One region of the Brevundimonas sp. TWP2-1 genome, then DNA from elsewhere that is predicted to be linked to it. Evidence: riboswitches for the same ligand, from Rfam matches in the RefSeq annotation. Region 1 holds a riboswitch; the other holds the start of a gene.
What was found. Region 1 has a riboswitch for glycine ahead of ACP7BH_RS02020 (TonB-dependent receptor domain-containing protein). Riboswitches for the same ligand answer to the same signal wherever they lie in the genome.
Positions count from the first base shown of each region.

Region 2: another riboswitch for glycine. It lies ahead of gcvT (glycine cleavage system aminomethyltransferase GcvT); the one in region 1 lies ahead of ACP7BH_RS02020 (TonB-dependent receptor domain-containing protein).

Region 1 is NZ_JAFCWR010000001.1:382,617-389,973, reverse strand. It holds gene ACP7BH_RS02025 (S9 family peptidase) at 1-1,036, opposite strand, end outside; gene ACP7BH_RS02020 (TonB-dependent receptor domain-containing protein) at 1,127-3,826, opposite strand; glycine riboswitch at 4,001-4,088, opposite strand; gene ACP7BH_RS02015 (ABC transporter substrate-binding protein) at 4,296-5,399, opposite strand; gene ACP7BH_RS02010 (response regulator transcription factor) at 5,456-6,118, shown strand; gene ACP7BH_RS02005 (sensor histidine kinase N-terminal domain-containing protein) at 6,115-7,357, shown strand, end outside.
Region 2 is NZ_JAFCWR010000002.1:57,070-64,426, forward strand. It holds gene pncA (bifunctional nicotinamidase/pyrazinamidase) at 1-429, opposite strand, end outside; gene ACP7BH_RS10495 (class 1 fructose-bisphosphatase) at 429-1,400, opposite strand; glycine riboswitch at 1,571-1,668, shown strand; glycine riboswitch at 1,673-1,758, shown strand; gene gcvT (glycine cleavage system aminomethyltransferase GcvT) at 1,814-2,929, shown strand; gene gcvH (glycine cleavage system protein GcvH) at 2,940-3,305, shown strand; gene gcvPA (aminomethyl-transferring glycine dehydrogenase subunit GcvPA) at 3,371-4,717, shown strand; gene gcvPB (aminomethyl-transferring glycine dehydrogenase subunit GcvPB) at 4,730-6,298, shown strand; gene ACP7BH_RS10520 (TetR family transcriptional regulator) at 6,390-6,995, opposite strand; gene ACP7BH_RS10525 (oxidoreductase) at 7,066-7,357, shown strand, end outside.

The DNA of each region.
Region 1 (7,357 bases):
ACAGGCTCAGCCCGATCGCGCCCCAGGGGGCTATGTCGATGGCGGGGCCGATGCTGTAGGGGATGACGCCCTCCGGCAGGCCCGTGACGACGCGCACGGCGCCCGTGGCGACATCCATGACCTTGAGCCGCGAGACGCCCGCCTCGTTCACCGCATAGGCGATGAAGCTGCCGTCCGGCGCCAGGGCGTAATCGCTGACATCCCATCGCGCCTCGGTGCTGACGGGGACGAACCCGCCCTGCCCGATCTGCCCCAGGCGCAGGAAGTCGCTGTCCTTGTTGGACGTCGCCCAGACCGTGCCGTCGGCCGCATATTTGGGATCGACATAAGAAACCTGCGCCGCCGGATCCGTCAGCGGGGTCATGCGGCCGGACGCCAGGTCCAGCTCATAGACCACGGCGTTGTTGATCGACATCCGGTTCAGAACCAGGGCCTTGGCCCCATCCTTGGAGAAGTCGGCGATGTTCCAGCCGCCGCCCGAAACCTGCGCCACCAGACGGTCGGTCGAGGGGTCGGCGGGATCGACGACATAGAGGTCCATGTCGGCGCCGTTGCGGCGCGACGAGGCATAGCCGACACGTTTACCGTCCGGGCTCCAGGCGCCGAACCAGTTGCGGCTCTTGCCGTCGGTGATGCGATTCAGCCGGCCGCCGGACAGGGTGTAGAGCTGATAGAACTCATCCCCGCCATTGTCCTTTTGGACCAGCAGGGTCTGGCCGGAAGGCGACAACGCGCCGCCCACGATCGGCTCCGCCTCGAAGCTGATCTGGGTCCGGGCGCCGTCGGGCGACGCCACGACGTGGAGTTGGTCCGTGGCGCCGAACCGGGTCTTGACCAGCATGGACCGGTCTGCGGCGTTCCACCCCATGAAGGCGGCGCGACGCGCCTGCAGATAGGGCTGGGTCGCAGCGACCAGATCGTCCGGCACCGCCGGCAGTCCATCGGCCACGATCGCGGCCGGCTTGGGCGCTTCGGCGAAGGCGGCGGGCGCTGCGGAAAGGGCGAGCGCAAGGGCCAGCGGGAGACGAGAGATCATCATTCAGACCGTGAACTGGGGGAAAGAAGAAGGGGTCGCCGGCTCCCGATCGGGAGAACGAAGCCGGCGACCGGGCACGCACTACCCGAACTAGAAGCGGTAACGCGCGCCGACCGTGACGTACCGACCGACGACGTCGTAGTACGGAGAGAAGAGCGACCCATCCGGCGGCGACTTGTCGAACAGGTTGGTCGCATTGGCGTAAAGCTCAACGCCGTCGGCGCCGTAATGGGCCAGATCGGCCGTCAGCCCCAGATCGACATAGGTGAAGGCGTCGATGTCGTTGTTCACGATCTTGACGGTGCTGTTGTAGACGCCCTCCGAGATGTAGCGGGCGCGCAGGTTTGCGCCGAACACCTCGCCCTGCCAGCCCAGGCTGGCGTTGACCCGCAGTTCCGGCACGCCCAGGCCGAAGGCGTAGCCCTGCGACTTGACGTATTCGATCTCGGAGATGCCGTCGTCCGTCGTCAGGCTGTTCACCCAGGTTCCGACAAGGCGCATCTGTACCCGTCCGGTCGCGCCCGGAACCCACAGGTCCGCCGGGGACGAATAGGAGACTTCGGCGTCGATGCCGTCGGTGTGATACTCGGCCAGGTTCACATAGGTGGACCGCGTGCGGATCAGATTGCCCGAGGCGTCGCGATCGACATTGGCGCACAGGGCGGTGTTGCCGTTGAAGCAGCGGCTGACCAGATCCTGAGGCGCGATCGTCGTGATCACGTCGTCGATCTTGATGTTGTAGTAGTCGACCGACATGTTCAGGCCGGGGATCGACGGAGGCGAATAGGTCAGTCCCAGCGTCAGGGTGTCCGCCGTTTCCGGCGCCAAGTTCGGGTTACCACCGCCGTTGTTCAGCGTGTAGACGGTCTGGCCCTTCAAGGGGTCGTTGATGTTGTTATAGCCGGTCGTGGTGGTGGTGTAGAGTTCGGCCAGGTTCGCCGACCGGATGTCGCGCGACTGGGTGATGCGCCCGCGGAAACCTGGGAAGAACTCGTTGGTCGCGCCGACCTTCCACGACCAGATCGAGCCCGTGGTGTCGTAGTCCGATATGCGGGCCGCAGCGTTGAATTCCAGATTGTTCAGCACCGGCAGGTCGCGAACGATCGGCACCAAGATTTCGCCGAAGGCTTCCTTGACGGTGAACTCGCCCGACATGGCCGAGAAGCTGAAGGTCTGGAACGCCTTGGCCGCATCCAGCTCACCGACGCGCTGATCGGTCTGCTCCTTGCGGGCCTCCAGACCGACGGCGATCGAGACGTCCCCCGCAGGCAGGCTGAAGGGCTCGCCGCGCAGGCTGACGCCGGCGACGTCCAGCTTCGTCGTGGTCCGTTGTTGCGGCGTGCCGGTGACATAGTCGATGGCTTCCTGTGACGGTGCGCCCAGGCCGAACAGGTTGATCGGCACGCAGCCGGAGTTGGCGTTGGTCAGGGTCACGCGGCAGACGGCCTGCCCCGTCACGGGGCTGATGACCGAGTCGACCGCCTGGGCGTAGTTGGTGGTCAGCAGGAAGCCCGGCGTGTCGATATTGTTCTCGTATTCGCCATGGCTGTAGTAGGCGCCCCAGCGCCAGTTGTCGCCGAACTCGCCGTCCAGGGCGATGGTCGCCTGGGTCGTGACCCGCTCGAAATCGATCGTCGAATAGGACAGGTCGGAGTTGAAGCGGCCCATGGTGAAGGAGGTCTGACTCGCCGCCGCCATCTGCTGCTTGATCGCCGCAGACAGGAAGGCGTTGTCGTTCTTGATCGTCAGATTGCCGCGGTTGTGATCGCCGAACCAGATGTAGTTGTTCCACATCCGCGAGTGACGAACGTCGGCCGTCAGCCGCAGCTTGTCGGAAAGCTCGTAGGTGGCGCTGGCCAGACCGGCGTAACGCCGCTGGGGCGTGACCAGGGGGCTGAGGTCGTCGTTCGACGGCCCCTCGCCGCCGACCGTATTCGTGCCGACCACCGTGCCATAGTTGAAGGCGCGCAGCGTGCCGTCGGGATTGAACACCTTGCCAGCATTCACGCCGGACATGATCAGACCGCCGTAGGCCGCGTTGGAGAAGCCGACGTTGGGAACGGTGACAAACGCGCCTGCGCCGTTCGAGACCTGAGCCCAGCGACCGATGGCCGGACGCGAGGTCTTGGGAACGACGCCGTCATTGTCCAGATATTCGCCGCCGATCACGAAATGACCGCGGCCGTTCGCGAAAGGCGTGCCCCATGCGGCTTCGAACCGCTGTTGCTCGGCGTCGTCGAAGGAAGAGATGCCGTATTCGGCGCCCAGCTTGCCGCCGGTGAAGAAGCGGTCGATGCCGATGTTCACAACGCCGGCGACGGCGCCCGAACCCCAGGCTGCGGATGCACCGCCGGTGACGACGTCGACGCTCTTCACCAGAACGGACGGAATGCTGTTGAGGTCGTTCTCGCTCGACACCCGTCGCCCGTCGATCAGGACCAGCGTGCGGTTGATCCCCAGGCCGCGCAGATCGACCGGCGCATTGCCGGCGCCGGTGTTGGTGCCGGTCGTCTGGGGCGAGCTGCTGGCCTTGAACTGAGGCATGTCGTTCAGCGCGGCGGCGATGTTCTGGCGCGCGCCGACCGAAAGATCCTCGGCCGTCAGATGGATGGTGGGCGTGGGCGCCTGGAAGCCGGCCCGGTCGATCCGGGACGCGGTGACGACGATGTCGTCCACCGAGGCGGCGGCCTCTTGAGCGGTTTGGGCGTCCTGTGCGTGAGCGATCCCGGCGCACGACAGAAGGGCGATGGCGCTGCAGCAGGTGGTCAGATGGCGGTTGAGACGAGACAAGGCGATGGTCCTCATAAAGATGACGCCCCTCCCCAGGGGTGTCTGACGCGAGCGACGCTCTGCGGCGTCGTTTCGCCCCCGCTGTCATCAGGCCTGAGAGCTTCGGGGCCTTGCGACCCGTTTCTCCTTCGGCGAGGGCGGATCCCCCGGACCCGTCCTTCTCTCCAGCGTTCCTTCAGCAAGACGGTCCGTTTGCCTGAGCGTTTCCGGGGCGGTTGCGCCTTCGGCGTCGGCCGGAGCCGATTTCTCCCGCCTTGCTGAAGCTGAGTAAGATCGACCCCGCGCCTGGTGTCAAATACGTGAAAACCGCAATTTTATTGCGGCAATAAGCGCCAGGTTCGCATTTCATTGCTCTTCCAGATCGGCGCGCATCGTTTATGGCCGCGCTCGAACGGCGGCTCATGCGGCAGTGACGGCGGCGTGACAGAAAGGCGGGTTTCGGACTTTGTGGACTTATCCACAGGAACGCTCAGGGCGCTGCAGGATCCGAGGGCGCCCTGACGCCAGAACGCATCGCTGTGTCCCAGCGCGTCAGCAGGGTCGCACGGCGCGCCTGATCCAGATTGGCCAGCAGGGCCGGCCCCACACGGATAGGCCGAACGCCGGGCGAAGCGGGACGTATGGGCGCATCGACATCGTCGCGCACCGGCCGGACACCCAGCGCGCCGATCACCCGCTGGCCTTCGCGCGACAGCAGAAAGTCCAGGAACAGTCGCGCCGCATTCGGGTGCGCGGCGTTGCGGGGAATGAAGGCCACCCGGGACACGGACAGATGATAGTCGTCAGGCGTGATCAGTCCGATCTGGGGAACACGCTCGGCCCAGGACTCGCCGTAGGATCGGTTCATATTGTAGGCGAACACCATCCGCCCATCGGCGATCTGGGCCATCATCCTCTGCCCCGAGGTGTCCAGTCGCGGACGCTGCGCGCCCAGCGCCTCCATCAACGGCCAGGCGTCGGGATAGATCTGCACGTCCGCCGACAACTGCATCAGGGCCACGCCGCTGCGTTCCGCATCATAGAGAGTGACGCGTCCGTCGAAGACGTCAGGCCGCGTCCTGAGCAACCGCAGCAGATCCGCGTGACTGCGGGGCACGACATCGCCCGCAAGCTGGCCCTTGTTGTAGGCGAACACGATCGGCTCGGCGGTCAGCCCATACCCCTGGTCGCGCCACACCGACCCATCGGGCATCGCCGCCCGATGCGGGGACTTGTAGGCCTGGGCATAGCCGTCGTTGATCAGCTTGACCTGCACGTCCATCGCCGTGCTCCAGACCAGATCCGGCCCGTCCTGCCCCGTATCCGCCAGCGCGCGAACCTGTTCGGCGATCCGCGTGGAGTTTATGTCTTCGAGACGCACGCTGATCCCGGGCCAGCGACGACGAAAGGCCTCCAGCACCGGCCCCATAAGGCTGGTGTTGGTCAGGATGTGCAGCGCCCCTTCGCGACGCGCCAGCCAGCGCACACGCTGCGCCGTGCCCGCCCCCTCCGGTTCCGACGAACAGGCGGCGGCGCCCAATCCGGCCATGCCTCCCGCCAGCCCCATCAGCAGATGTCGTCGATCCGTCTTCACCGCTCCGGCTTTCTGGCTATGGTGTCGCGCATGATCCGTCGCCCCGTTCCGTCGCCATGAGAATACTCGTCGTCGAAGATGACAAGGCGCTGCGGCATTCGCTTGAAGCCAGTCTTCATGAGGCGGGCTTCGAGGCAAGCTGTATCGACAGCGGCGAACAGGCCTTGCAGCTGGAGAGCGCAGAGGTCTTCGACGCCGCCATCCTGGACATCGGCCTGCCCGACATCGACGGCTTCGAAGTGCTCAGAACCCTGAGGCGTCGAGGATCGTCGACGCCGGTTCTGATGCTGACGGCGCGCGACGCGCTCGGCGACCGCGTCGCGGGCCTGGACCTCGGGGCCGACGACTATCTGGTCAAGCCGTTCGCTCCGTCGGAACTGGTCGCGCGCCTGCGCGCCATCGTGCGCCGGCGTCAGGGACAGGCCGCCGGCGCGGTCGTGGTCGGAACCCTCTTCTGCGACTGGCGCACCGGGCGCGCCTTGGTCAACGACCGAGACCTTGCTCTGCGCCCCCGCGAATGGGCCGCCCTGCGCGTCCTTGCGTCCCGGCCGGGACAGGTGGTGGACCGCGACCTGCTGGCCGCCGAGGTCTTCCCGCAGGACGAGGCGCCGTCCCTCAATGCGCTGGAAATCCACGTCGGACGGCTGCGTCGCAAGCTTCAGCCCGACGGCCCCGCCGTGACCAACATCCGTGGTCGCGGGTATCGCCTCGATCCATGAGCCGCGCCCGGCCTGCCCGTTCCCACAGCCTGGTCACACGCCTGTTGATCGCACAGGTGGTTCCGCTGGCGATCTTCGCCGTCGTCGTCCTGGCGGTCGGCGCCTGGACGGCCCAGCGGGTGGTGGCGAACAATGCGGACCGGTTGCTGGCCGGCGCGCTGCAAACGATCCGCGAGACCGTGTCGGTCGCGGATGACCGCATCACCGTGAACGTGGAACCCTGGGCGCTTGCCCTGCTGGACGGCCCCGAGCGTGACGCCGTCTTCTACAGCGTCAGCGAAGGCGACCGGCTCGTCACTGGCTATTCAGAACTGCCCAACCTCGCTCAGGCCCAGGCGGACCGCCCGGTCTTCGCAGACCTGTCGGTCCGGGGCGTTTCGGTGCGGATGGCGCAACAGACCCTGATCATCCCTGGCCGCGACGCCCCCATCCGCGTCTCGGTCGCCCAAAGTTTGGACTCCCGCCGCGCCAGTCTGCGCGAGCTTTACCGCAGCATGCTGCTCCTTCCCGGCCTTCTGGTCGTGCTAGCCGCCCTTCTGATCTGGCCTGCCCTGCAATGGGGCCTGAACTCGCTCAAACGTCTGATCGACGATCTGACGCGCCGCCCCAGCCCCTCGGCCGACTTCGCCCCGACCAATGTCGATCTGGCCCCGCGCGAGTTCTGGCCGGTTCTGAACGCCTTCAACCATCTGCTCGCGCGGCTGGAGACCTCGACCTCAGGCATTCAGCGGTTCGCAGCCGACGCCTCGCATCAGCTGCGCACGCCGCTGTCGGTGGTGTCCGCCAATCTCGAACTCCTCGCAGGCTCTTCCCGTCCCTGGACGGATCAGGAGAGAAGGTTGCTCGCCGATTCTCGCGACGCCGTCAGCGGCATGACGCGCCTCGTCGGACAACTGCTGTCCACGGCCCGCGCCGACGGCGCCCGCATCGAGTCTTCCGCCGACCTCGGCCGCGCCGCACGCCGCGCCTGCCAGGCCGCCCGTGAGCGCCGCAGCTTTCCTGACGGCGCCCTGCGTCTTCGTCTTCCAGCCGAACCGGTCACCGTCCTCGGGGCCGAGGACCTCATCACCGAACAGATCCTCAACCTGATCGACAACGCCTTCCACCACGGCGCACCGCCTGTGATCGTGCATGTTCAAACGACGGGTGCGATCTGCGTCTGGGATCACGGCCCAGGCGTCGATGAAGCCACGCTTCCCCACCTTACCGACCGCTTCTTCCGCGCCGCCTCATCCCAAG
Region 2 (7,357 bases), on a different contig from region 1:
CAGGTCGCGCAGAAGGCCGGCCAGGCCCGTCGGGGTGCGATGGTCGTTCTCGAAGAAGCCGGAATAGGAATCGACTGCGGGATTATAGCCCTTGCGGATCACGGCCAGGGCCTTTTCCACCGTTGACGCGACGTCGGGATGGAAGTCGGCGCCCGGCGAACCCTGGAGGCAGTGGTCCGGCCACAGCATCTGGGGGCCGTAGGCGACCTTGATCTCGGTGAAGGGGGCTGCGCCGGGGTGGTTGGAGGCGAACGAAATCTGGTCCGGCGTGTGCCAGTCCTGGGTCAGGATCACCTTGTCGAACCGATCCGCCAGCCGGTTGATCAGCGGCATGATCCCCGCCCCGCCTGCGACAGCCAGATTGCCGCCCTCGCAGAAGTCGTTCTGCGGGTCGATGACCAGAAGTGCGTCGGTCCCGGAAACCTTCATCAGACGCCCGCGTAGGCGTCGATCTCGTTCGCCGACCCCAGGGCGACGGGGATACGCTGGTGCAGATGCTCGGGCTGGATGTCCAGGATGGGCTGCACGCCGTCCGTCGTCGCCTTGCCCCCAGCCTGTTCGACCAGGAAGGCCATGGGATTGCCCTCGTACATCAGGCGCAGCTTGCCGGGCTTGGTCGGCTCGCGGCTGTCCCACGGGTACAGGAAGACGCCGCCGCGCATCAGGATGCGGTGGACGTCCGCCACCATGGCCGCGACCCAGCGCATGTTGAAGTTCTTGCCGCGCGGGCCTTCATCGCCCTTCAGCAGGTCGCCGATGTAGGTCTGCACCGGCTCGGACCAGTGGCGCAGGTTGGACATGTTGATCGCGAACTCCTTGGTGTCCGGCGATATGGCGATGGCGTCGTGGGTCAGGATCCAGTCGCCGTCGTTCGACAGGGTGAAGCCCTTCACCCCCGCGCCGGTGGTCAGGACCAGCATGGTCTGGGGACCGTAGAGGGCATAGAGGGCCGCGACCTGATTGCGGCCCGGCTGCATGAAGTCAGCCTCGGTCGGCGAAGGCGTCGCGGACTTCAGCACCGAAACGATGGTCCCGACCATGGCGTTGATGTCGATGTTGGACGAGCCGTCCAGCGGGTCGAACAGGACCAGATAATCGCCGGTGGAATGGGCCGCCGGCTGGACCTCGTCCATTTCCTCGGACGCGACCCCGGCGACGACGGGGCTGGCCAGAAGCGCATCGGTCAGCATGTCGTTGGTCATGACGTCGAGCTTCTTCTGCTCCTCGTCCTGAACATTGATCTGACCCGATGCGCCGAGGGCGCCGGCCAGGGCGCCGCCGGCGACGAGCTTGCTGATTTCAGCGCAGGTGGCGGCGACGACGGTCAGGACCGTTTTCAGCCCCTCGGGCGCGTCCAAAGCGGCGATATGGGCGTCGAGGCGGGTGCGGTCGGCGGTCATGCGGTCGGTCCGGGTGCGGCTGGGAGCGTCGCACCGTTCTTGGCGGGCCGACGGCTTGAGAGCAAGAGCGACGCGTCAACCGGCGAGGCCACCGCTGATAATGAAGACGCCAAACCGCCTCCAAAAGCCGACGGCGCTTGACTTGGAGCCGGAGTCGGTGGCTTAGGTCGAGTGCTCTCGCGGGAGAGTTCTTGACTGGGAAACCAGGCTCGACGCCGAAGGCGCAACCGCCCCGGAAACGCTCAGGCAAACGGACCGCGATAGCATACGGACGCTGGAAAGTCGCTCTTGATGGGCGCGCCGACGGAGCAAGGCGACATGATTTGGTCGCCGGAATCTCTCAGGCTTCAGGACAGCGGGGGCGCGAAGACGGCGGAGCTCCGCCACCAAACGCGACCGTGAAAGCCTGAACCATGACCGATCAAGCCCTGAAGACCACGCCCCTGAACGCCGCGCACCGCGCCCTCGGGGCCCGGATGGTGGGCTTCGGCGGCTATGACATGCCGGTCCAGTATGAGGGCGTCCTGGCCGAGCACCGCTGGACACGCGAACACGCCGGCCTGTTCGACGTGTCGCACATGGGCCAGTGCAAGATCACCGGCGAGAACGCCACCGCCCAGTTCGAGCGTTTCGTGCCCGGCGACTATGAAATCCTGAAGGCCGGCAAACAGAAGTATTCGCTGCTGCTGAACAAGGACGGCGGGATCATCGACGACCTGATGGCCGGCCGCCCCGACCATGACGGCCTGTTCGTCGTCGTCAACGCCGGCAACAAGGACGAGGACTTCGCCTTCTGGGACGCGAACCTGGAAGGCGACGCCAAGCTGACCGTGCTGGACCGCGCCCTGATCGCCATCCAGGGACCGGAAGCCGCCGAAGTCATGGCCGCGCATGAGCCGATCCTGGCCGAGATGGGCTTCATGGAATGCGCCCGGCTGATGCTGTTCGGCTGCGACTGCTATGTCTCGCGTTCGGGCTATACCGGCGAGGATGGCTATGAGATTTCGGTGCCTGCGGATCAGGCCGAGCGGGTGTGGAACACCATCCTGGAGGACGCCCGCGTCAAACCGATCGGCCTGGGCGCCCGCGACAGCCTGCGCCTGGAAGCCGGCCTGCCGCTGCACGGCCACGACATCGACCCGACGACCAGCCCGGTCGAAGGGGCGCTGATCTTCGCCCTGTCCAAGTCCCGCAAGGAGCGCGCGGACTTCAACGGCGCCGACCGCATCCTGAAGGAACTGGCCGACGGTCCGTCGCGCGTCCGCGTGGGCCTGATCGTCAAGGAAGGCGCCCCGGCCCGCGAAGGCGCCGAGATCGCCGACATGGACGGTAGCGTCATCGGCAAGGTCACCTCGGGCGGCCCCTCCCCCACCCTGGGCAAGAACATCGCCATGGGCTTCGTGCCGCCGGCCTATGCCGCGCTGGGCACGGACCTGAAGGTCATCGTGCGCGGCAAGACCGCCGCCGCCGAAGTCGTCGCCATGCCCTTCGTGGCGCAACGCTATTACCGCAAACCGAAGACCGTCTGAGGATCAGATCATGAAGTTCACCAAGGATCACGAGTGGGTCAGCCTGGACGGCGACATCGCCACTGCGGGCATTTCCAAACACGCCGCCGACGCCCTGGGCGACGTGGTGTTCGTGGAAGTGCCTGAGGTCGGCAAGACTGTCTCCAAGGGAAGCAGCTTCGCCGTGGTCGAGAGCGTCAAGGCCGCCTCGGACGTCTACGCCCCCGTTTCGGGCGAAGTGGTCGAAGCCAACGACGCCCTGTCGACCGCGCCGGAAACGGTCAACGCCGCCCCGGAAGGCGACGGCTGGTTCGCCAAGATCAAGGTGTCGGACGCTGCTGAACTGGACGCCCTGATGGACCAGGCCGCCTACGACGCCTTCCTCGCCACCCTCTAAGCCCCATCGGACCCGCTGATTAAGAGTCGGCGGGTCTTCGGCCTTTCACGACCCAGGACAAGACCATGCGTTATCTCCCCCTGACGCCCGACGACCGCACGGCGATGCTCGCCGCCATCGGCGCGAAATCGATCGACGACCTGTTCGTGGACGTGCCCGACGCGGCGCGGCTGGACGGGCCGGTGGACCTGCCGCGCGTGGCGGGCGAGATGGAGGTCGAACGCGCCCTGTCCGCCATGGCCGCCAAGAACGCCACGGCCGGCGCCGTGCCCTTCTTCTGCGGCGCGGGGGCTTACAAGCACCACGTCCCGGCGACTGTGGATCACGTGATCCAGCGGTCCGAGTTCCTGACCAGCTACACTCCCTACCAGCCGGAAATCGCCCAGGGCACGCTACAGTACCTGTACGAGTTCCAGACCCAGGTCGCGAACCTGACCGGCATGCCGGTGGCCAACGCCTCGCTCTATGACGGGTCCACCGCCATGGCCGAGGGCGTGCTGATGGCGACCCGCGTGACCCGCCGCAACAAGGCGGTGATCAGCGGCGGCGTCCACCCCCACTACGTCAAGGCGACCGAGACCGTGGTCCACGCCGTCGGCGTCGAGACCCAGGTCCTGGCCCCGGCCTTCGACGCCGAGGCCGCCGTGATCGACCAGATCGGTCCGGACACCGCCTGCGTCGTCGTCCAGACCCCGAACGTCTTCGGCACGGCGACGGATGTGACCAAGATCGCCGAGGCCGCCCGTGCCGCCGGCGCCCTGCTGATCGTCGTGGTCACCGAGGCCGTGTCCATGGGCCTGCTGAAGTCGCCCGGCGAAATGGGCGCCGACATCGTCGCGGCCGAGGGCCAGTCGATCGGCAACGCCCTGAACTTCGGCGGTCCCTATGTCGGCCTGTTCGCCACGCGCGAGAAGCTGATCCGCCAGATGCCCGGCCGCCTGACCGGCGAGACGGTGGACGCCGACGGCGAGCGCGGGTTCGTCCTGACCCTCTCCACGCGCGAGCAGCACATCCGCCGCGACAAGGCGACGTCGAACATCTGCACCAACTCGGGCCTCTGCACCCTGGCCTTCACCATCCACATGAGCCTGTTGGGCGAGACGGGCCTGCGCAAACTGGCCCTGCTGAACCACGAAAAGGCCGTCGCCACGCGCGACGCCCTGGCCGCCATCCCCGGCGTCGAAATCCTGACCTCGCGCTTCTTCAACGAGTTCGCGGTGCGCCTGCCCAAAAACGCGGCCGAGGTCGTCTCGACCCTGGCCGACCACCATGTGCTGGCCGGCGTGCCCTACAGCCGCCTGGCCCCCGACGCCGGCATGGACGACGTCCTGCTGGTCGCCGCGACGGAGACCACCCTGGATGCGGACATCCAGATCCTCGCCAAGTCGCTCTCCAAAGTCCTCGGCGCGTAAGGGATACTGACCATGAGCACCATGAACACCGTCGGCCGCCCGACAGCTCCGAACCAAGTCCAGTCCAAGCCCGCCACCCTGACCGGCGGCCGGGGCCTGTTTCAGAACGAAGCCCTGATCTTCGAGGGCGACGGCTGGGGCAAGACCGGCGTCGATCTGGCTGAGCCCAAGACCGATGGCTCGGACCTGGGCGACCTGGTTCGCAAGGACCCGATCGGCCTGCCCGGCCTGTCCGAGCCCGAGGCCATGCGCCACTATGTGCGCCTGTCGCAAAAGAACCACGCCATCGACCTGGCCATTTATCCGCTGGGCTCGTGCACGATGAAGCACAACCCGCGCCTGAACGAGAAGATGGCCCGCCTGGCCGGTTTCTCGGACATCCATCCGCTGCAGCCGATCTCGACGGTTCAGGGCGCGCTGGAACTGATGGATACGCTGGCCCACTGGCTGAAGACCCTGACCGGCATGCCCGCCGTCGCCCTGTCGCCCAAGGCGGGCGCGCACGGCGAACTGTGCGGTCTGATGGCCATCCGCGCCGCGCACGAGGCCTCGGGCCAGCATGAGAAGCGCCGCAAGGTCCTGGTGCCGACCAGCGCCCACGGCACCAACCCGGCCACGGCCGCCTTCGTCGGCTACACCGTCGTCGAGGTCGCCCAGACCGAAGACGGCCGCGTGGACGTGGCCGATCTGGCGTCCAAGCTGGGCGACGACGTGGCCGCCATCATGGTGACCAACCCCAACACCTGCGGCCTGTTTGAGCGCGACATCCTGGAGATCAGCCGCCTGACTCATGAGGCGGGCGCCTATTTCTACTGCGACGGCGCCAACTTCAACGCCATCGTCGGCCGGGTGCGGCCGGGCGACCTCGGCGTGGATGCGATGCACATCAACCTGCACAAGACCTTCTCGACGCCGCACGGCGGCGGCGGTCCGGGCGCGGGTCCGGTCGTGCTGTCCGAAGCCCTGGCGCCCTTCGCCCCGGCTCCCTGGGTCGTGCATGACAACAACGGCTATCGCCTGATCGAGCGTGAGGAAGACGAGGCCGTTCAGGCCTTTGGTCGTCTGTGCGCCTTCCAGGGCCAGATGGGCATGTATGTGCGCGCCCTGTCCTACATGATGAGCCACGGCACCGACGGCCTGCGTCAGGTCGCCGAAGACGCGGTGCTGAACGCCAACTACATCAAGGCCCGCCTGTCGGACCTGATGTCGGCCGCCTTCCCCGACGGACCCTGCATGCACGAGGCCCTGTTCGACGACGAATGGCTGAAGGGCACGGACATCACCACGCTCGACTTCGCCAAGGCGATGATCGACGAGGGCTTCCACCCGATGACCATGTATTTCCCGCTGGTCGTCCACGGGGCCATGCTGATCGAGCCGACGGAAACCGAATCCAAGGCCGAACTGGACCGCTTCATCCACGCCATGCGCCTGTTGGCCGAGGCGGCGAAGGCCGGCGACGTCGACCGCTTCAAGGGCGCGCCCTTCCACGCCCCGCTGAAACGACTGGACGAAACCCGCGCCGCCCGCTCGCCGGTCCTGCGCTGGTCGGCGCCCGCTGGGTCGAACCAGGCGGCGTAAAGCCGACACCCCTAAGTCCCGTCATTCTAGGGCTTGTCCCTAGGATGACGGCCATAGGAAGAATGATGGGGCTTTCGTAGCCCCGAAATCCCTAGCCCGCCGCCCGTCTCAGCGCCGCAAAGGCCGCGCGCCCGAACGTCTCCGGCGGCGCGTCGGGATGGGCCAGCCAGACGTCCAGCGACAGCTTCATGATGCTGACCGCCGTCCCGGCGACGACGCGGCAGGCGATGTCGTCGGACGCCAGGCCCTTGCGCGCCGCCAGGGCCTCGGCCAGCAGCCGCTCGACCTGTTCGTATTTCGCCTGGTCGCCTGCCCTCAGCGAGGGTGTGCTGTGGATCAGGACGGCCACCGCCTTCGTCTCTTCCGACTGAGGCTGCCGAGCCAGGTCGATCAGGGCGTTTTCCACCATGTCCAACAGGGGCTCGTCCGCCGGCCGCGCGGCGATGGCGTCCGCGACCATCTGCGGGAACCCAGCCTTGGCCGAAAAGACGATCTCCTCCTTGGAGCCGAAATAGTTCAGCAGGGTTCGTCGCGATACGTCCGCCGCCTGCGCCACATCGTCCAGGGTCGTCGCCTCGAACCCCCTGTCGAGGAACAGGCGCATGCCCTCGGCCTGGATACGCGCGTGCGTTTCCAGCCGTTTGCGCTCCCGCAGCCCTTGATCGGCGGTAAGAATCTTTTCTTGCACTTCTTGCATATTTGCACCGGATGCAGATATGCAAGCCGGAACCCTTCGAGACAACATGTTTCAGCGACAGGATAGCGAAATGAAGACCTGGACCACAGACGATATTCCCGACCAGAGCGGCAAGCTTGTCATGATTACAGGCGCGACCGGCGGTCTGGGCCTGGAGACCGCCCTCGTACTCGCCGCAAAAGGCGCCGAAGTGGTGCTGGCCGCCCGCAATCCAACCAAGGGGGCCGAGGCCGAGCGGCTGATCCGCGCACGACATCCCGGCGCCGACGTGAGGTTCGACCTGCTGGACCTGGGCGACCTGTCGTCCATCTCCGCCTTCGCAGACCGTCATCTGACGGCGGGACGGCCCATCGACATCCTGA